One region of the Selenomonas sp. FC4001 genome, then DNA from elsewhere that is predicted to be linked to it. Evidence: riboswitches for the same ligand, from Rfam matches in the RefSeq annotation. Region 1 holds a riboswitch; each other region holds the start of a gene.

Region 1 (7,043 bases):
AGCCGCGGTGCGTCGGCAGGTCAAAGGCGATGGACAGGCCCTTCTGACCAGCGGCCAAATTGCGGCGGTAAAACGCATTGGATTCTTCCGCCGTGGAGAAACCGGCGTACTGGCGCACCGTCCAAGGACGGAACACGTACATGGTGGAATACGGCCCACGCAGGCACGGCGGAATCCCGCTGGCAAAGTCCAGATGGTTCATATGGTCGTATTCGTCATGGTTGTACAGCGGCTTTACGGGAATATGTTCCATCGTGCGGCGGGTATAGGCATCAAAGTCTGCTCCAGCCTGTGCGGAAAAGAGTTTTTCCCACTCCTTCACATCGGCTCCCGTTGGTTCCCGCAGACTCATATTGGTAAAATCAGGATTCTGGTAAGTTCCCATTATGCAATCATCCCTTTCTTCTGCTGCAGGAGCTGCAGGATTTTATAGCAGTTGGCCTTGACGGAAATATATTCATCAATGCCTGCTTCATTGTAAGTATCCAGCAATTCTTTCGGTGCTGCCCCAGCCAGGAAGACCGTAGCATTGGGCAGTGCCTCATGAAGTTTCGGTGCCAGCTCCGGCACGATTTCGGGATAAGTTGCATCCGTGGAGCAGATAACCACCGCATCCGCCCCGGATTCCTTGGCGGCTTTCGCGGCTTCATCCACCGTGGGGAAGCCGTTATTGGTCAGCACTTCAAATGCGCCAACCTGCAGGAATCCCGTGGTGAAATCCGCTCTGGCCTTATGCTGCGGAATGGGCCCCATATTGGCCAGGAAGATTTTAACATTGTCATTGTGCTCAGCCTTGTAATCCTCCGTCGTCTTGCGCAGGGCTTCAAAGCGTTCACTCCAGCGATGCGGTGCAATGGCCGTTACTTCCTCACTGGCCGCTGCGGCAAAGGCAGCAGCAATTTCTGCCGTGGTTGCCCCGGCCTGTGCCGCTTCTATAGCTGTTTCCACACTCATAGCAGTTTTCAGCGCAGTAAGTTTTTCCGCCTTAAAGGCCTCATCCATATCCGCCAGGTATTCCTCTACCTGTGCCCTGCGCTGTTTCTTGTTCTCTTCCACATCCTCAGGCCGCGGGTCGAGCAAAGTTTCCGTCATATTCGGATACATATTGTTGCCTACAATGCGGTCCTTGCGGGTTTCCGAAGCCTTGAAGCGGGAGGCGAGGATGGCAGCAATCTCGCTCTGCGGATAACCTTCCTGCAAAGCGGCGAGCATGCCGCCCTTGCCCTCGATAACCTGGAACTCTGCCCAGATTTTTTCCTTCATCTGCTTCGTGAGCGTTTCTACTGCCCAGGAACCGCCTGCAGGGTCAATGGGCTGCAGCAGGCCGAATTCCTCCTGCAGAATAATCTGCACGTTCCGCGCAATACGGCGGGAGAATTCATCCCCCTTGCGGATGGGTTCATCAAAAGGCGAACTTTCAAAGGAATCTACACCGCCCACGACACCGGAAAAAATCTCCGTGGTATTGCGGAGCATATTGACATACGGGTCATAGACGGTCTTGAAGAACAGCGCCGGTCTCGCATGGATATGCATGCGCTGGGCATCCTTGCTGCCGCCGAAGGCCTCGACAATCTGTGCCCAAAGCGGACGCAGAGCACGCAGTTTGGCAATCTGCAGGAAGAAGTTGGCGCCCATGGAGAAGCCGAACATAATCTGACCTGCAGCCTCCTCAATGGTCAGGCCGCGTTCCAGCATGGCCCTGAGATAGGCTACCGCCGTGGCCAGCGTATAGGCCGACTCCTGCACATCATTGGCCCCGCCCCGGCTGTACACATCACTGCGCACAAAGACAGTCTTCAGACCCGGTGCATTCTTCACGGCCCACTGCGCACATTTGGCTATTTCATCATAGAGACTCGAAACGGCCTTGCTGTTTTTGCCAACAGCCGTCAATTCCCCCAAGGGGTCAGCGCCAACGATGCCCCGTACCTTCGCCAAATCCTGGCCAGAGGCTTTGAGGGCACCGGCAAACAGCGACAACATGGGAAGTGCCGACTCACCGGCATAGAGATACAGCGGATATTTATCCAGCTTCAAGCCATTCAGCAGGGTGTGCATATCATCCAGCGTGGTCACTGACACGCCCTCATCCCCAGGGGCTGCTGCCGTGCGCACATCCTGCGCCTTCAAACTCGCGCTGTCCAGCTTGATATGATAGATGGTGGAACCTTTCTCCTGTTCATGGCGCAGGAGTTCATTGTTCTCAGCAGGCATGGTTTCATCACAAACCTGCGCTATGCCCCAGGGCTTACCCAAATAACCGCTGGGCTGGGCCCCGCGCAGGAAATCATCCATGCCGGGGAAAGAATCCTTGGGCAGGATGTCTTCTGTGTCCCTACGGAAATACATAGGGTCGAAGGTGATGCCCTCATAAGTTTTGGTGTACATTTTCTTCTCGAAGGGGGCTCCCTTCAAGAGGGCGATACAGGCTTCCTTCCACTCCTCATAAGTGGGCGGGGTAAACTCGTCCAAGGGAACATCGGGAAAGTCTGTCTGCTGTTCGGCCTTTTTCAAAATGGCCTGCAGGTCCAGCTCGCCACCGGTTTCGTTACTCATAGCACAGCCTCCTCTTTTTCGGGGTAAACACACAAAAAACGGCAACCTTTTCGCGAATGCAAAAAGATTGCCGTCTAATAATCGTGCCAAACAGACCCACGGTAAAAAACCGCCGGTATCTGAATACCCCACGCTAGATTCAATCCCCTACCCATCGCTCGCAGGCACAACTCTGAAATCAGAGTCACGGTGATGTCAGAACAGGCAGTTCTCCTGGCTCGGTTTCATCATCCTGCATCGCCTTCCCAAGGTACGCTTATCTACCCCAGTGACAAAATGATGCAGGACTCCACCTTACAGTGGCGGGACCGCTCCGGCTTATACCGGATTCCCTATTAAGTCCGTAGGACACCTGTTCCCAAATATATTCAAATCTAATGCCAATATTAATACAAATTATTAAATTTGTCAAGAAACTCTGTCAATGACTCCATTTTTCTGCCCACAAAAAAATAGCAGTGAACGACAAGATTCACTGCTATCTGACACATTATTTATCTAATGATTTTACTTTACTGGAAATAACCGTCATCGCTACGAGCAGGCATGCCAGCGCCGCACCTAAGCCCATCCAGCCATTGCCGGTAAAGCCGTCCACCACATAGCCGATAAGCGAGCAGGCGGCTACCGTCATCACGTAAGGCAGCTGGGTGCTCACATGGTCTAAATGGTCGCACTGGGCACCGGCCGAAGCCAATATCGTGGTATCGGAAATCGGCGAAGCATGGTCACCGCCCACAGCACCGGAGAGGATAGCGGCCACACAGATGGTCAGCATCTGCGGGTCAGCACCTACGACAGCTACCGCAATGGGAATCAAAATACCAAAAGTTCCCCAGCTCGTGCCGGTCGCAAAAGCCAGACCAATGGCCACGAGGAAGAAAATCGGCGGCAGCAGCATGATAAGCGTCGCATTCGCGCTGACGATGCCACCGACAAAGCCGCCCAGGTTCAGATACTTATCACTGCAAATGCCCGAAAGCGTCCAAGCCAGACACAGAATGAAGATAGCCGGCGTCATTGCCTTGAAGCCCCAGCCGAAACTGTCACAGAAGGCATTGAAGGAAATGACCTTGCGAGGCAGGTATAAAAGGCCCGTAAAGACAAAGGCAATAAAGGAACCCAGTACCAAAGACTTGGAAGAATCACAGTCCGCAAACGCCTCGGCAATGCTCTTGCCCTCGTGAATTCCGCCGGTGTAGAGCATGCCGTAAACGCAGGCCGCAATCAGCACCAGAAGCGGCAGAATCAGGTCAATAATCTGGCCATTGCCCTGCTGGTCTTTGTGTACTTCGCCATTTCCCTGATATTCCTTGGGAATCTCAAAATTTTCATTGCTGCGCTTAACGTCATGCGCCATCGCGCCGAAGTCCTTGCCCGTCCAAATGATGAAGAACAGGAAGATAAGCGTCAGCCAGGCATAGAGATTGAAGGGAATCGTCTGGATAAAGAGGGAGAACCCATCAATCTCCGAGCCTTCCGGCAGAGAAGAACCAACAGCCGCCGCCCAGCTCGACACCGGCGCAATAATGCAGATAGGTGCTGCCATAGCATCGATGATGTAGGCCAGCTTTGCGCGGGATATCTTAAATTTATCCGTCACCGGGCGCATAACCGTACCTACAGTCAGGCAGTTGAAGTAATCATCAATAAAAATGACCAACCCCAAAAGCGCCGTAATGAGAGAAGCCTGACGCTTGCCCTTAATCGTGCGGGCTGCCCAGTCACCATAGGCGCTGGTAGCACCGCTGCGGGTAATTGCCGCCACTAAAATACCTAAGATTACCAAAAATACCAAGATGTTGACATTGCCGCCCACCTTGTCCGCCATAACCTTAAACATGGTCAGCGTGGATTCCAAGAAGTTGCCCCCCGTAAAGAGCATGGCACCCGAGAAGATACCGATAATCAGGGACATGTAGACTTCCTTTGTCCACAAAGCCAGTAAAATGGTGATAACTGGCGGCAGGATGGACCAAATCGATTCAGCCATAACCTACCTGCTTTCTGCTATAATTAGCTTATTTTTTCCTAATACAATACACGAACCTAATTGTATAACATTTTTTGCATAGTAGCAAGAGCAGATAGGCATTTTTTGCAAGTTTATTCGTTTACATCGCTATGCTAAGCTAAATCACTAAATGCATCAGCAAGCTGTGCAAATTCATTCAGGGAAAGCGTTTCTCCCCGCCGCGTCGGGTCAATACCCGCGCGTTCCATGGCGTCGCGAACCTGTTCTTTGGGCAGTCCGCCGCCTTTAAGCGCGTTGGCCAGAGTCTTGCGGCGCTGGCCGAAGGCGGCCTTCACCACGCGGAAGAACATCTTTTCATCCTGCACCTGTACCGCAGGCGTTTCTCGCACCTTGCAGGCGATAACCACGCTGTCCACTTCTGGAGCAGGGATGAAGGAACGGGGCGGCACGTCCAATACGATTTCCGGGTCGGTGTAATACTGCACGGCTACCGACAAGGCGCCGTAGTCCTTGCCGCCGGGTTTGGCCACCATGCGCAAGGCCACTTCCTTCTGCACCATGGTCACCATATGGGTGATGGGCAGATGGCGTTCCAACAGCGCCATCAGAATCGGCGTCGTGATGTAATAGGGCAGGTTGGCCGCTACCTTGAAGGGCTTATCGCCCATGATTTCCGGAATGTTGACCTTTAGGATATCCCCCGGCACAATGCGTACATTGTCGTAACCCTTGAGAGTTTCGGCAAGAACAGCTGGCAGTTTCTTATCGAGCTCCACTGCCGTGACATCAGCACCAGCTTCAGCCAGGCCCTGAGTCAGCGTGCCAATGCCGGGGCCGATTTCCAGCACTCGGTCGCCTTCTGCAATCTGCGCCGCATCCACAATACCCTGCACGATGCTGCCGTCAATCAAAAAGTTCTGGCCCAGCTTCTTGCTCATGCGCAGTCCGAACGCCTTGAGGATATGGGTGGTTACCTCCCGGCTGGCAATCTTCGGCTGTATGGCTTTATCACTCATTTATTTTCCTCCGCTTCTTCTGCATTCAGTTCCGCTACGGCTTTGTCAAATTCTTCCCGGGTCACGCCGTAATGATTGAGCCGCTTCAAAAAGGTCTTGGCATTGGCAAAGCCCAAACCTAACTTGGCTCCGAGTTTTGCCCGGCGGCTGGCGGCAGCATTGGCGCCGGACAGGTCATTGACAATCAAATCCGCACCGCTGAAATTGTTGGTAGGCTCCCAGTCCATGGTGCGAACTTTTTCCAGCGCCTTGCGAATGGCATCGGGCTTGGCCTGTTCAATGCCGATATCGTCATTATCCGTGGCATCCTCCACAGGCACAAAGGCGTGCTTGGCATTTGGGAACCGCTTGGTCAGATACGAGCGAATCCGCTCGCCAGCCGAATCCGGGTCCGTCAAAATGATGATGCCGCGTTTCTTATAGGCCTGCTCAATATTCTTGAGGGCCTGTTTTTTCAGATTGAATCCTTCGGTGATGATGCAGTCAGCTTCCACAGCCTTGTCGATGGCCACCACGTCCATCTTGCCTTCCACCACCAAAACTTCCTTTATCATTGAAAACTCCTTACTCTTTTAGTAACTTATCCACAAGTTTATACACATCTCTGTGGATATCTTCGATTTTCCGTGGATTATTTCCTTCGTTACAGATAACCTTATCCCATTTATACTTATCTGCCAGTTCCAGATAAGCATTGTGACAGCGGTGCAGATAATCCGTATCCCGCTCGTGAATATCCTTCTTGGTTGCCGTTTCCTCAGCTCGAGCAGCAATGAGTTTATCCGCCACTTCCGGAGCCATATCGAGGAAAATCACCTTATCCGGCACAGGCAGGCCCATCTTGGTGAACTCAAAATCCCAAAGCCAGTCCAAAAAATTTTCCCGCTCGGTCTTATCCGTGAGTTTGACCGCCTGATGCACCATGTTGCTCGTGGTATAGCGGTCAGCCAGAATGATGTCCCCGGCTTCGTAGTAATCCCGCCATTTGCGCTGGTAGGAAGCGAACCGGTCTACCGCAAAGAAGGTGGATGCGGCATAAGCATTTACATCTGCCGCCTTTTCCCCAAATGCTCCACCTAAGTACATGCGCACGAGCGCCGAAGAATCATCTTTATAATCGGGGAACTCAATGCGGTGCACCCTATGCCCGTCTGCCTGCAAATGGTCGTAGAGCGCCTTGGTCTGGGTGGCCTTGCCGCTGCCGTCCCCTGCTTCTATAATAATCAGTTTACCTTTCATCGGTTATCCCTCACAACTTGAATGGTTTGCAGTGTACTGTCTGCAGGGCCCACAACTTTCAACCCCAGCCGCTGCATGGTGCGAATATAGTAAAGGGCCTCGGGCTCAATCTCATCCCCCGGTGCCAGAATGGGAATCCCCGGCGGATAGAACATAATCTGCTCGGCGGCAATTAAGCCCGCCGCCTCTTCAAAGTCCACCGTCTCCCGCCCGCCGAAAAAGGCCTCGCGGGGACGGATGCCCACAGCAGGCAC
Region 2 (7,043 bases), on a different contig from region 1:
TCTTCACTGCTTCAACAACTACAGAACCTTCGAGACCAGCGTTGTCCGCAATCTGACGAACCGGTTCTTCGATAGCACGGCGAACGATGTTTACGCCAACCTTTTCGTCGCCTTCCACGTTGATTTTGTCGAGTGCCGGCAGAATGTCGATGAAGGTCGTGCCGCCACCAGCTACGATACCTTCTTCAACAGCAGCGCGGGTTGCGTTGAGGGCATCTTCGATGCGGTATTTCTTGTCCTTCATTTCCACTTCGGTAGCAGCACCGATTTCGATAACAGCAACGCCGCCAGCCAGTTTAGCCAGACGTTCCTGCAGTTTTTCCTTGTCGAAGTCAGAAGTCGTTTCAGCAATCTGCTTCTTAATCTGAGCTACGCGAGCTGCGATAGCGTCCTTATCGCCTACACCATCAACAATCGTGGTTTCTTCCTTCGTGGAACGAATCTGACGAGCGCGGCCGAGGTCGTCAAGCGTTACGCTGTCGAGTTTGCGGCCCAGTTCTTCGCTGATAACCGTACCACCCGTGAGGATAGCGATATCTTCGAGCATAGCCTTGCGGCGGTCACCGAAGCCAGGAGCCTTCACAGCCAGAGCCTTGAAGGTGCCGCGGAGCTTGTTGACAACAATCGTCGTCAGAGCTTCGCCATCAACATCTTCAGCGATAACAGCCAGCTGCTTGCCCTGTTTTACAACCTGTTCCAGAATCGGCAGGATGTCAGCAATAGCGGAAATCTTGCGATCCGTAATCAGGATGTACGGATCATCGAGAACAGCTTCCATCTTGTCCGTATCCGTTACAAGGTACGGGGAGATGTAGCCGCGGTCGAACTGCATACCTTCCACAACGGAGAGGTTCGTAGCCATGGATTTGGATTCTTCAACGGTGATAACGCCGTCCTTACCAACTTTTTCCATAGCTTCAGCGATGAGTTCGCCCGTTTCTTCGTTAGCGGAAGAAATCGTAGCAACCTGAGCGATGTCAGCTTTGCTTTCAATCGTCTTAGCCTTGGACTGGATTTCGTCAACCAGAGCAGCTACAGCCTTGTCGATACCCTTTTTGATGATCATCGGGTTTGCGCCAGCAACAACGTTGCGCATACCTTCACGAATCATAGCCTGTGCGAGGAGCGTTGCCGTCGTCGTACCGTCACCAGCGATATCGTTGGTCTTGGTAGCAACTTCTTTCACGAGCTGTGCGCCCATGTTTTCGAACGGATCTTCGAGTTCGATGTCGCGGGCAATCGTTACACCATCGTTGGTGATGGTCGGAGCGCCGAATTTCTTTTCGAGCACTACGTTACGGCCTTTCGGGCCAAGGGTTACTTTTACGGCGTTAGCCAGTGCATCAACACCGCGGCCCAGAGCGCGGCGAGCTTCTTCGTCAAACAGAATCTGTTTAGCCATTTATATTACCTCCAGAAAATACGCTTATTAGAGAATTGCCAGAATATCGCTTTCGCGGACAATCAGGTATTCCTTATCGTCAACTTTAACTTCGGAACCGGAGTACTTGGAGAAAACAACCGTGTCGCCAGCTTTTACTTCCATAGCAGCGCGCTCACCGTTTTCCAGAAGTTTGCCTGTACCTACAGCTACAACCGTGCCCTTCTGGGGCTTTTCTTTAGCCGTATCCGGCAGTACAATCCCGCTGGCGGTCTTTACATCGCCTTCAGCAACTTCGATGACAACTCTTTCGCCCAATGGCTTAATCATAGGTATCTTCCTCCTATATTATGAAATACGTCGTTAGTTTGTTAGCACTCAAACATCCCGAGTGCTAAGCACAGTTCTTATAGTACCTTTTTTTAGTCAAAATGTCAAGTTGTTATGCTAAAAAAGTCAAAAAAACAAAGTTTATTTCCCACAGCTGTTCGTTGCGCTTAATGCTCAAAAAAAGTATAATGAAAGGGTGATTGAAAATCTCTTAGGGAGTGTCTTATTTTTATGAATCTTTCCAACACGGCCCTGGGCAAAATCGTCGCCCTCACTTTTTTCGGTACAATCCTGACCGTCCTGATTGCCGGCGGCATTTCTGTAACGGTCACCAATCAGAATAAAATCATCATGGGTGTACAGGCCCATGGCACCACCATTGCGGGCATGAGCAAAAGCGAAGCCCATAAATACTTCGCGAGCCTTGCCGCCAGCAAATTGCAGCGCAAAGCAGCCGTACTCACGTATAAGGAACGAAATTTCCAGATTGACCCGGCGGACATCAACCTGCATGGCAACGTGGATGAAGCCGTGGAAGCCGCCTACAGCATTGGCCGCAAGGGAACGGCTGTCGAAAATCTCATCAGCCAGATGTGGTGTGCCATCTTCGGAGCCACTGTCACCATGGATGCCAGCTTTGATGAGCAGCTGCTCCAAAACAAGCTGCTGCAGATAAAAACCGCCATTGATACCCCGCCGATAAACGGCACCGTCACCCTGCAGGCAAACGGCAGTATCCAAAAAACAGCTGCCGTCACCGGACTGACTTTGGATATCGCGCCTCTAGCCGAGGAAATGACGCCGGATTTCAAATCCCTCAATCTCACGGTGCGCAAGGAACTTGTCCCTGCCGAGCAGCCGCCCTTTGTCCAGAATAGTGATTTAGCAGCCATCGATGGTGTCTTAGGCTCCTATACCACCAGCTTTTATCCCGGTGACCGCGGCGATAACATTGGCCTGGCCGCCAGCCATCTGCAGGGCGCATTAATCCGCAGCGGCTCCACACTTTCCTTTAACTCTATTGTAGGCCCCCGCACTTATGACGCAGGTTACAAGAACGCCGGCGTTATCGTCTACGGCCAGCACGCTATCGATGTGGGTGGCGGTGTCTGTCAGGTAAGTTCCACACTTTACAACGCGATTTTGCTGGCAGGCCTTACGCCTGTGGAACGCACAGGTCACTTTGCTTCCTCTGCCTATGTTCCGGCAGGACGGGATGCCACCGTGGCAGACGGTCTCATCGACTTCGTCTTCCGCAATCCCCTGCCCCATCCCGTCTACCTCACCATCGCCAACAGCGGCAATACTCTGACCATTTACGTTCTGGGCACCAAAGCTGACTTGGGCGGCAAGAGCATTGCTCTGGTCACGGAAGGCAGCACCATGCGCCCGTCCCTCTACCGCCTTTGGATGAAAAACGGCGAAGTTGTTGACCGGGAATACCTCCACACAGATGCTTACGAACCATTAAAGCATACCTAATCCATTCAGGTTCATTTATCACAACTAACAATAAAGGCCGGTGCAACTATTTCTGTAATGTTTGACGCGAAGCGTCTCAGTGAAAGAAATAGTTGCACCGGCCTTTTACGAGCTTTGCTTAATATTTAGATGTCAACCAACAGCTTAGCAGATTCCCGTCAGCATATAGAAGATAATGCACAGGAACGGAACCAAGAACTTCATGCCCATAATCATGGCAATGTCAAAGTAAGATTCCTTATGGGACAGACCGCAGATAGCCAGCAGAGTTACCAGTGCGCCGCAATGCGGAACCGGGTCGATACCTACGGAAGCTACCGCCACGATACGATGGAGAACCTCCAAGGGAATCCCTGCGGCGATGGCCATGGATGCCCACTGGTCACCCAACGCCGACAGAGCAATGGTCAAACCACCGGAAGCAGAACCAGTAATGCCGCACATGATATTCGTGGTAATAACCGCCGACAGCAGCGGGCCAAAGGAAGCGGCAATGCCCACCAGCCATTCCGTCACAGGCGCAAAACCTGGCATAGCGGTAATAACGCAGCCGAAGGCATAGCCGGAAGCAACATTGAGCGCAGCAGAGCCAGAGGACAGTGCCGCATAGTTGACGGTTGGCAGGAAACCATCGGTGACTTTCAACCGTTTGCGGCCGATGTAGGCAGCGGCAATACTGCTAAGAATCAAAGCCACGCTGATAGACCAGATGGCCGAAACCTTACCTACATGAGAAGCCAGTAGTGTCAACTTCAAGGGCACAAAGGCAGCCAGACTTTCCTCATTCCAATGGAAGCCCCATTCCCAACCAAAGGGATTCGAGAGAATCACATTGATGACAATAACCATAAGCAGGGGAACCATTGCCCAATACCAGGGAATATTAATTTTCGGATTGCGTTTCTTACGTCCGTCACTGCCATGGTCACCATAACCTTCTCCCTGTGCCTGCAAATGTTTTGCCCTTCGGCCAATCCAGCCCCAGCCAATCAGCAAGAACAACAGGGAAGCAAACAAGCCGATGCCCGGTGCCGCCCAGGTACTTGTCTGAAAATATGAGGACGGAATAATATTCTGAATTTGCGGTGTGCCGGGCAACGATACCATGGCAAAGGAGAAGATACCAACCCAAAGCGCCGCCGGCAGCAACCGCTTGGGAATGTCCGCCTTCTTAAACACCACCGCACCAAAGGGATACATAACAAAGGCCACCACGAATACGGAGAGCCCGCCATAAGTCAAAGCCCCGCAGCCCATCAATACCGCCAGAATTGCCCGCTTTTCCCCAAGCACATCCACAATCTTGCCGGCGATGGCCGAAGCCAGTCCCCCTTTTTCCATCAGCTTAGCGAACACTGCCCCGAAAAGGAATACGGGATAATATGTCTTCACATACTCCGCTAATCTGGTCATATACAGCTCGCTGTACACCGGCAGTATATCAAACATACTGGCCAGCGCCGCCAGCCCCGCGAAAAACGGTGCAATCAGAATAATTGACCAACCGCGGTAAGCAAAATACATAAGTCCTAAAAGTGCTAATCCAATACAAAGTGCTTCCATGGTGTCCAAAGACTCCCCTCAAATTATTATCCACTATCCCCGATAGTCATGGGAACACGTCCCCTATGTAAATGGAAAAAAATAAGCTCCGATAAAGCTATCGGAGCTGCTGCAAGAACGCAGACAATCCATAGAACTGAATGAAATGTATGAGCATTTCTTCCTGTCAGATAAAACCGACAGGAAAAACCTTTCGACGAAATAGGCAAAATAATAGCTCTTCCCGCGTAGGGAAGAGCTCATTTACGCTACTCGAAAATACCCACACTAACCCAGGTTCTAAAAACTTTTCAGTACCGATAAATCTCCATCCCCATCACTCGCAGGTCAAACGGCGATTGTTAATCAGGCAGTTCTCCTGGCTCCAGATCAACATTTATCTGCGCCTTCCCAGGATGAACTCCCAGTGACATAACTATGCAGATAAACTCCCTGTTACAGTGGCGGGACCGCGCCGGCTTATACCGGCTTCCCTATTAAGTCTAAGACACCTGACCCAACCATATTCGATTGTGCTTTCGTTTACAGTATGTATATTAGCATAAATTTTCTTTATTGTCAACGCAATAAATAATTTTCATCTCAGCCAATATACGTTACTTCATTGCCCTTGATGGTGGTGATGTTCCGATTGGGCAGACCATCCGGCATATCCGGATAACCCAGACTGATGGAACCGAAAACCCATTCGTCATCCTTCATGCCGAGTTCATGGAGATAGTCCAGCAGCACCGGATTATCCTGCAGCCAGCGCAGCTGGTTTATCCAGCAGGCGCCCAAGTCCAACGCATTGGCTGCCAACAGCATATTCTCCATGGCGGCACAGCTATCCGCCATATTGTTGCCATAGTCCTTCTTATTGGCTACGACAATCAGCACCGGGGCATTGTACTTGAAGACGTAATTCCCCTTCTTGGACAGCTTGATAGCGCCGCCGATATTGGCTTCATTTTCCGGCGTAATCTCCATCTTGGCAAATTCAGACTGCACCAATTCCACCAATTTATTCAGCACCGCCGCATCGCGAATCACCAAAAAATGATTCGTATTCTTGCTCTTACCGCTGGGTGCCCGGCGGCCTGCTTCGATAACTTTCTCCAGCAGGGACGACTCCACCATCGTGGGCTTAAATTTACGGGTGCTATGCCGGGTCGCAATTACTTCTAAGATTTCTTCCTTCATGATTACCACCTTTACTCTGGGAACTTACGTACATTGTAGGATTCCTTGATTTTTACCGCCAGTTCATCCAAGGTAATGCCGCCAATGGATTCCACTGCGGCAAGCACTGCCCCTTCCACCAACGGACAGTCCAACATTCTTACCTTGCTGTCATCCTTGTCCTCGATAACGATTTCCGTGGTCATTACGGCACTGCCCATATCCATGAGCACGGCCACACCGTCATCGGAGTACACTTCATCGATAGCGTCGCTTATCTTGCTATAGCTTGTCCCCAGGCCGCCATCATCCAGTCCCCCTGCTGCCACTAACGGCGCATTGGGAGCCATCATCTTAGCGATTTCCACAACTCCTGCTGCCAATTTTTCGCTATGTGATACGATTACTATCCCGACCAAATTACTCACCCCACCGTGAAGACTTTCCTTACAAACATTTTTCGATTTCCTGCAGCATATACAGGGAAGACGTAGCTCCCGGGTCCTGATGGCCAATGCTGCGCTCACCCAGATAGCTGGCCCGCCCCTTCGTGGCGATAATGGTCTTGGTGTATTCCACACCTTTGGCAGCCGCCTCAATGGCCTTGGACAGAGCATCCTTGAGTTCGTCACCGCCATCAATTGCCTCAGACAAAGCCTTATAGGCCGGGCACAGGGCATCGAGCATGGTCTTTTCTCCCTCTTCGCTCTTGCCCCGCATCTTGATGCCGCCGATAGCGGCCTCCATGGCCACGGCAAATTCTGCGGCAGTAGCTTCCGTCTTGCCCTTCAACGCATTGCCAGCCTTCATAAAAGCTGTGCCATAGAGCGGGCCGGAAGCGCCGCCCACATTGGAAACCAGCTGCATGCCCGTTCCCTTCAGCAGGCCGCCGATATCGCCGCCTTCCAGTTCCGGCAGTTTTTCCAGCACCGACTTAAAGCCCCGTGCCAGATTGATACCGTGGTCACCATCACCGATTTCATTGTCCAGTTGTGTTAAAAAATCTTTTTCTGTTTCCATCCGTGCTGCAATAGCCCGGATGATTTCTGCTGCTTTTGCTGTGTCTAACATAATGGTCTCCCCTTTTACTTAACGTTTCAAAGCTGGCGTATCGGCCTTGGCATCA
Region 3 (7,043 bases), on a different contig from region 1:
TTAAGTGAATACATTGGCCAGGACAAGGCCAAAAAGAATCTGGAGATTTTCATTCAGGCGGCCATGAACCGCGGAGATTCGCTGGACCATGTTTTGCTCTATGGGCCGCCGGGGCTGGGGAAGACCACGCTGGCGGGCATTATCGCCAATGAAATGGGGGTAAATTTCCGTCAGACCTCCGGCCCGGCCATTGAACGGCAGGGCGATTTGGCGGCGCTCCTCACGAATCTGCAGGAGCATGATGTGCTCTTTATCGATGAAATCCACCGCCTGTCCCGCAGTGTCGAGGAAGTATTGTACTCTGCCATGGAGGATTTTGCGCTGGATATCATCATCGGCAAGGGGCCAAGTGCCCGCTCCATCCGGCTCGATATTGCGCCCTTTACGCTGATTGGCGCTACGACGAAAGCGGGTTCGCTGGCGGCGCCTTTGCGTGACCGTTTTGGCATCATTTCCCGTCTGGAGTATTATACGCCGGAGGCGTTGGTGACGATTGTCAAGCGGGCGGCGGAAATTCTGGAAATCCCCATTGAGGATAAAGGGGCTATGGAAATTGCGCGCCGTTCCCGGGGAACCCCGCGTATTGCCAACCGCCTGTTGAAGCGCGTGCGGGATGTGGCGCAGTATGAGGGCAAGGACGTTATCACCGATGAGATTGCCGATAAGGCCTTGTCCTTGCTTGAAGTGGATAAGGCGGGCCTTGACCATACGGACAGACGGATGCTTTTGACCATGATTAAGAAGTTTGGCGGCGGCCCGGTAGGACTCGACACGTTGGCGGCGGCAATCAGCGAGAGTACGGATACTGTGGAAGATGTGTTTGAGCCATTCCTCATTCAGCTTGGTTTTATCAACCGTACGCCCCGCGGCCGCGTGGTGACGAAGGCGGGCTACGAGCATCTGGGCATTGCTTATCCGGAATAGGAGTTTGTGGTTATGAAGTTACTATTACATATGTGCTGCGGGCCGTGTTCCTGTTATCCGGTGAAAAAACTGCGGTCAGATGGCATTGAGCCGGTGGGGTATTTTTTCAATCCCAACATCCACCCGTACAAAGAGTGGGAGATGCGCCTCAATACCGCGCGGGAGTTTGCGGAAAAGGTCCAGATGGAATTTTTTGCAGACGAAAATTACCGCCTGCGGGATTTTTTGAAGCGGGCCCTGCCGGCAGAAGCTTTGCCTAATGGCCGCTGTACCATGTGCTACACCTGGCGGCTGGAGGAGGCGGCACGGTTTGCGGCGGAGCATGGCTTTGATGCCTTTACCTCGACGCTCTTTTACAGTATTTACCAGCAGCATGATTTAATGAAGCGGACGGCGGAGCGTTTTGCTGCGCAGTATGGCGTGCAATTCTACTATGAAGATTTCCGTCCCGGCTGGCAGGAGGGCATTGACATCAGTCAGGAGCTCGAACTTTACCGCCAGCCTTACTGTGGCTGTATCTTCAGTGAGGAGGAGCGCTACAGCAAGGCCATCCGCAAGCAGCGCAAGAAGGACAACAAGGCCAAGAAGCGGGCACGGCTCGAAGCAGAGGCCAAGGCCCGGGAATTGGAGGCGCAGCGATGAAAAAGAAATTAATCACCCTTTGCACCTTGTGTTTGTTTTTGCTGGGCTCGGCTGGCTTTGCGGAGGCAGCCTGGCAGCCGCAGCTTTTGGTTTCTCTGGGCACCAAGGGCACGACTTTGCGCCTGTCAGGGAATATCCCTGTAGTCTTGAAGCGGTTGGACAACAAGAAGGTGGTCTGGCAGGGCAAGGCTAAGGAATTTGCGACATTGACCTTTGCCGGCACCGGTTGGGAAATGAACGGCAAGAAGCTCAAAAATGCCGATGCGGCGGCCTTGGAACTGACGGTTGAGGACGAGCGCAACCTGGCCAAACTTGTCAGCACCTACGATAGCAAATCCTATCGGGGTGCCCTGCGGCTCGTGCCGCACAAGAACCGTATCGATGTGATTAACCGCGTGACGGTGGAGGAATATTTGCAGGGTGTGGTGCCCGAGGAAATGCCTCCGGAGTGGAACGCCGAAGCGGTGAAAGCGCAGGCAGTGGCGGCCCGCACCTATGCCCTGCATCAGCGCAAGCGCCATGGCAAAGAGGGCTTTGATGTCTGTGCGACCACTCATTGCCAGCAGTATGGTGGCGTGGCCGCGGAGCGGACGGCGGCCAATCAGGCCGTCAAGGCTACGGCCGGTGAAGTCCTGCAAAGCCGGGGGGCGCTGGTGGACGCCCTGTTCCATACGGATTCCGGCGGCATGACGGAAAACAGCGAAGATGTCTGGGGCAGCCGCATTGACTGCCTGCGGGCGGCTAAGGAACTGCGCACGGAAACGTATCCTTGGGAGAAGAATGTCACGGCGCAGCAGCTTGGTGAGCTTCTGGCCAAGCGGGGCAAGAATATCGGTGAAATTAAGAAAATCGAACTTTCGCCGATTAAGATTGGCAAGGCGTCTAAGGACCGTACCATTTCCGGCCGGGTGAAGTCTGTGACCTTTGTGGGCAAGAATGGACGGGCCAGCGTGAGCGGCAACGATTTGCGCAGTATGCTGGGCCTCAAGAGCACGCTCTTTTCCATGAGCCTGAACCGTCATGTGGTCTTTATCAAGGGTTACGGCTGGGGTCACGGGCTGGGCATGTCCCAGTATGGTGCCAAGGCTTATGCGGACAGCGAGCGTTGGGATTATAAGAAGATTTTGCAGCACTATTATAATGGTGCGCAGCTGAAAAAATTGTATTGATATAGAAGGATGAAACATGTTATTACTTTCGGATTTTGATTATGAACTGCCAGAAGAACGGATTGCGCAGGTTCCGGTGGAACCGCGTAATTCCTCGCGTTTGATGGTGCTTGACCCCGTGGAAAAAACTGTGGAACACCGTCATTTCTATGACCTCAAGGAATATGTGGAGCCGGGCGATACGCTGATTTTCAACGATACCCGCGTTATGCCGGCCCGCCTTATCGGTCACCGCGACCAGACGGGCGGCAAGGTGGAAGTATTCCTGCTGCGCCGCATTGATGCCAACCGTTGGGAAACCTTGGTTAAGCCGGGCAAGAAGGCCCAGCCGGGCTATAAAATCAACTTCAGTGACGAGCTGAGTTGCGTGGTCACCGACCACACGGATTTCGGCGGCCGCATTGTGGAGTTCCAGTATGAGGGCATCTTCGAGGAAATCCTCGACCGCCTCGGCGAAACGCCGCTGCCGCCATACATCCATGAAAAACTGGAGGATAAGGAACGCTATCAGACGGTTTATAATCGCGAACAGGGTTCGGCGGCAGCACCGACTGCTGGTCTGCATTTCACCAAGGAGCAGATGCAGGAGCTCAAGGATATGGGCGTGAACCTTGGCTTTGTGACGCTTCATGTAGGTCTGGGCACCTTCCGTCCGGTCAATGTGGAAGACATCCAGAAGCATGATATGCACAAGGAATTCTACAATGTGCCGGAAGAAACGGCCAAACTCATCATGGATACGAAAAAGGCTGGCCATCGCGTTATCGCCGTGGGCACGACCAGTATCCGCACCTTGGAATCGGCAGCAGATGGCATGGGAGAAATTTCTGCCAAGAGTGGCTGGACGCAGATTTTCATCTATCCGGGCTACGACTTCAAGATTGTCGATGCCATCATCACGAACTTCCACCTGCCCAAATCCACGTTGATTATGCTCATCAGCGCCTTTGCAGGCCGCAACTTCGTACTGGATGCTTATAAGACGGCAGTGGAGATGAAGTACCGCTTCTTCTCGTTTGGTGATGCCATGATGCTCAAAGTCAAACAGCCGACGGCAGAACGTGACGCTGAATTGGCGGCTTTGGAAAAAAGTCATTTGACGGAAACAAAATAAAATATCCCCCCGGGGGGCTTGTGCAGAAATCGTCAGACCTGTTATTATCGTAATGAGATTAATTTTCGATGATGAGGAGTTTTGCTGTGCGATTACAACAAGATGACAGACATTATTTGGGCATAGCCATGCCTGCTGCGTTGGAAGGGCTCTTTATGGTGCTGCTTTCCTCGGTGGACATCATCATGGTGGGCGTGCTCGGAACGGCGGCCATTGCGGCGGTGAGTATCTTCACGCAGCCGCGCATGATGCTCTTGTGTGTGGTGCGGTCGGTGGCCTCGGTGCTGACGCTGCTCACCGCCCGGAAGTTTGGGGAGAAGAAATTACAGGAAGTGCCTGCGCTCTTGGCGCGGACACTTTTTTGTATGCTCATTCTGATGGGCGTACTCCATGTGCTTTTCTTCCTGCATTTAGAGGGGATCCTAAGCTGGATGGGAGCCAAGGAGGAATACATGGCGGCGGCTCTGGCCTATGGCGATATTGCGCTGGTCGGCGTGTTTTTGACGACGCTATCCACTATCCTGCAGGCTGTGCAACTGGGGTATGGTCATACCAAACAGGTCATGAGTGCCAATGTGCAGGGCAATGTGGTCAACATTATCGCCAACGCCCTGCTGATTTTCGGACTGGGGCCCTTCCCGGAAATGGGCGTGGTTGGTGCGGCCGTGGGTACGGTTATCGGTACGGGCTGGACGCTGGGCGTAACAGGCTATCAGCTGAAGGAGAGCGAATGGTCTGGCTGGGGCAGTTTTTGGCCGACGCGGGCGTATTTTCAGGAATTCTTGCCGGTCTTTGGCGGCGTGTTCAGCGAGCAGGGCTTTGAGCGTATCGGCATGGTGCTCTATACGCGCATGGTCGCTGAACTCGGTACAGCGGCCTATGCCGTGCATGCCATCTGCATGAACTTCTGCGATTTTTATTACTGCTTTGCGGGCGGCCTGGGCAAAGCCAATATGGTGCTGGCCGGGCATGCCCATGGTGCCGGAGACTGGAGCTACTGGCAGCGGCAGCTGCGCGCAGGACTCAAGTGGAGTTTTGTGTTCTCGCTGATTTCCTTTGCTGCCACCTATGTACTGCGGGAGGAAATCTTTGGCATCTATTCCCATGAGGCAGAGCTTCTGCCGTTAGGCGCTTTGATTATGATTTTTGTGGCAGCGGTGAGTTTTCCCGAAGCCCATGCTATGGTCTGCGCCGGTGTCCTTCGGGGCAGCGGCAAGACGAGTCAGGTCGCTGCCTATTCCTTTGTGAGCATCGCTTTCCTGCGGCCGCTGATTACGGCGTTTTTCCTGCAGGTGCTCGACTTAGGGCTGGCAGGGGCATGGTTAGCTTTGGCGATTGACCAGTCCCTTAGGGCGTCCTGCGCGTCATTTTTGCTCTGGCGCCTTTGGAAAGCCCGCCCGCAAATGGCCTGTGACACTTGACACAGCCTGGGGAGAGTGGTAAAATCTTGTTTGTCTTATTGTGTATTGAGAGTAATTTTTAATATACGGTTGAATCAGGTGTCGGAAGACTTAATAGAAAATCCGGTATATGCCGGAGCGGTCCCGCCACTGTAACAGGGAGTCATATTGCATTTAGGTCACTGGAAAGGGCAAAGCATTTCTGGGAAGGCGCGATATGATGATGAACTGGAGCCAGGAGAACTGCCTGATTGACAATCACCGCAAGAAACGATTGCTGTTTCTTACACCCGCGAGCGATGGGGATGGGGATTTTACTGGAGTTTGTTACGGTGAGCCTGTCTGCATTTTTATGCGGACAGGCTTTTTTTATAATTTTTTAGGGAGTGTGGATGATTTTGCAAAAACTTGTAAGCAAATTGTCGCAAATGCTGATAACCCTTGTGGGCGTCAGCTTTCTGACATTTTGTTTGACCTATCTGGCACCGGGGGACCCGGCGGCCATGCTTTTGGAGGCCGGTGATACGATTGTATCGCAGGAAACCTTGGACAAGACCCGCGCAGAGCTGGGCCTGGATAAGCCGTTCCTCGTGCAGTATGTCAACTGGGCCGGAGGCGTTCTCCATGGGGATATGGGCATGTCTTACTCGGCCAAGAAACCGGTAACGGATAAACTGCTCGAAGGCTTTGCCGGAACCCTGACGCTGGCGGCTGTGACGATTGTGTTCGTCCTGCTCATATCCCTGCCACTGGGGATATGGTCGGCTGTGCATCGCAATGGCTGGCAGGATTATCTGGTGCGGACGGTTTCGTTTATCGGGGTATCCATGCCGACCTTTTGGCTCGGTCTTATCTTTCTCTATGTGTTCGGCTTGAAGCTGGGCTGGTTCCCGATTGCCAAATCGGCGGTGACGGCACAGGGCATTGTTCTGCCGGCACTCACATTAGCGCTTTATATGTCGTCCAAGTATATCCGGCAGGTGCGCACGGTGTTCTTGGAGGAACTGCAGCAGGATTATGTGGTGGGCGCTAGAGCCCGCGGACTTTCGGAGAAAGCAATCCTCTGGAAGCATGTGCTGCCCAATGCCGTTCTGCCGTTGATTACGCTCTTGGGCATGTCCATTGGCTGGCTTCTGGGCGGCGTGGCCGTAATCGAAATGGTGTTCTCCTGGCCGGGCATCGGCAATATGGCGGTGCGGGCGATTTCCATGCGGGATTATCCGCTGATTGAAGGCTTTGTGCTCTGGATTTCCATTGTGTACATGGCCATCAATGCGTTGGTGGATTTGTCTTATGTCTACCTTGACCCGCGTCTGAAGAAGGAGGCCCATTGATGACGGTTTTTCGGGAAAATAAGTTATTTGCTTTTTATACGGGGCTGGTCGTGCTGATTGTTCTCTTGGCTATCTTTGCCCCGTATCTTGCGCCGCAGGACCCCATGGCGGGAAATATGAAATTGGTTCTGCAGACGCCGTCTGCGGAGCATTTCCTCGGCACGGATAAGCTCGGACGGGATATCTTCTCCCGCATCCTCTGCGGCACGCAGATTTCGCTCTTTATGGCCCTGTGTCTCGTGGCTCTGATTGCCATGGTGGGTACGCTGGTCGGCGTGCTGGCCGGTTTCTTTGGCGGCTGGCTCGAAACGATTCTCATGCGCTTTGCGGATATGATGCTCGCGTTCCCCGGTATCGTGCTGGCCATTGCCATCGCCGGTATCTTGGGGGGCAGCGTAATCAATACCATTCTGGCACTGCTCGTTGTCAGCTGGGCAAAATATGCCCGCCTGGTGCGCAG

The links. A riboswitch is a leader RNA that binds a small molecule or an ion and turns the genes downstream of it on or off. The one in region 1 is predicted to bind cobalamin.
Region 2: it holds a riboswitch for cobalamin, as region 1 does, so the genes downstream of both, T320_RS07485 (GntP family permease) here and T320_RS13035 (methylmalonyl-CoA mutase family protein) in region 1, are expected to answer to the same signal.
Region 3: it holds a riboswitch for cobalamin, as region 1 does, so the genes downstream of both, nikB (nickel ABC transporter permease) here and T320_RS13035 (methylmalonyl-CoA mutase family protein) in region 1, are expected to answer to the same signal.

Annotation. Positions count from the first base shown of each region.
Region 1 is NZ_KL370794.1:10,662-17,704, reverse strand. It holds gene scpA (methylmalonyl-CoA mutase) at 1-385, opposite strand, end outside; gene T320_RS13035 (methylmalonyl-CoA mutase family protein) at 385-2,559, opposite strand; cobalamin riboswitch at 2,745-2,930, opposite strand; gene T320_RS13030 (Na+/H+ antiporter NhaC family protein) at 3,050-4,552, opposite strand; gene rsmA (16S rRNA (adenine(1518)-N(6)/adenine(1519)-N(6))-dimethyltransferase RsmA) at 4,687-5,550, opposite strand; gene rnmV (ribonuclease M5) at 5,547-6,104, opposite strand; gene T320_RS13015 (dTMP kinase) at 6,115-6,789, opposite strand; gene T320_RS13010 (aminotransferase class I/II-fold pyridoxal phosphate-dependent enzyme) at 6,786-7,043, opposite strand, start outside.
Region 2 is NZ_JNJF01000014.1:88,799-95,841, reverse strand. It holds gene groL (chaperonin GroEL) at 1-1,402, opposite strand, end outside; gene groES (co-chaperone GroES) at 1,430-1,711, opposite strand; gene T320_RS07490 (VanW family protein) at 1,943-3,193, shown strand; gene T320_RS07485 (GntP family permease) at 3,338-4,756, opposite strand; cobalamin riboswitch at 5,087-5,266, opposite strand; gene T320_RS07480 (nitroreductase) at 5,339-5,938, opposite strand; gene dhaM (dihydroxyacetone kinase phosphoryl donor subunit DhaM) at 5,950-6,345, opposite strand; gene dhaL (dihydroxyacetone kinase subunit DhaL) at 6,365-6,988, opposite strand; gene dhaK (dihydroxyacetone kinase subunit DhaK) at 7,007-7,043, opposite strand, start outside.
Region 3 is NZ_KL370793.1:86,148-93,190, reverse strand. It holds gene ruvB (Holliday junction branch migration DNA helicase RuvB) at 1-924, shown strand, start outside; gene T320_RS10160 (epoxyqueuosine reductase QueH) at 937-1,566, shown strand; gene T320_RS10155 (SpoIID/LytB domain-containing protein) at 1,563-2,735, shown strand; gene queA (tRNA preQ1(34) S-adenosylmethionine ribosyltransferase-isomerase QueA) at 2,752-3,849, shown strand; gene T320_RS10145 (MATE family efflux transporter) at 3,936-5,270, shown strand; cobalamin riboswitch at 5,330-5,515, shown strand; gene nikB (nickel ABC transporter permease) at 5,642-6,583, shown strand; gene nikC (nickel transporter permease) at 6,583-7,043, shown strand, end outside.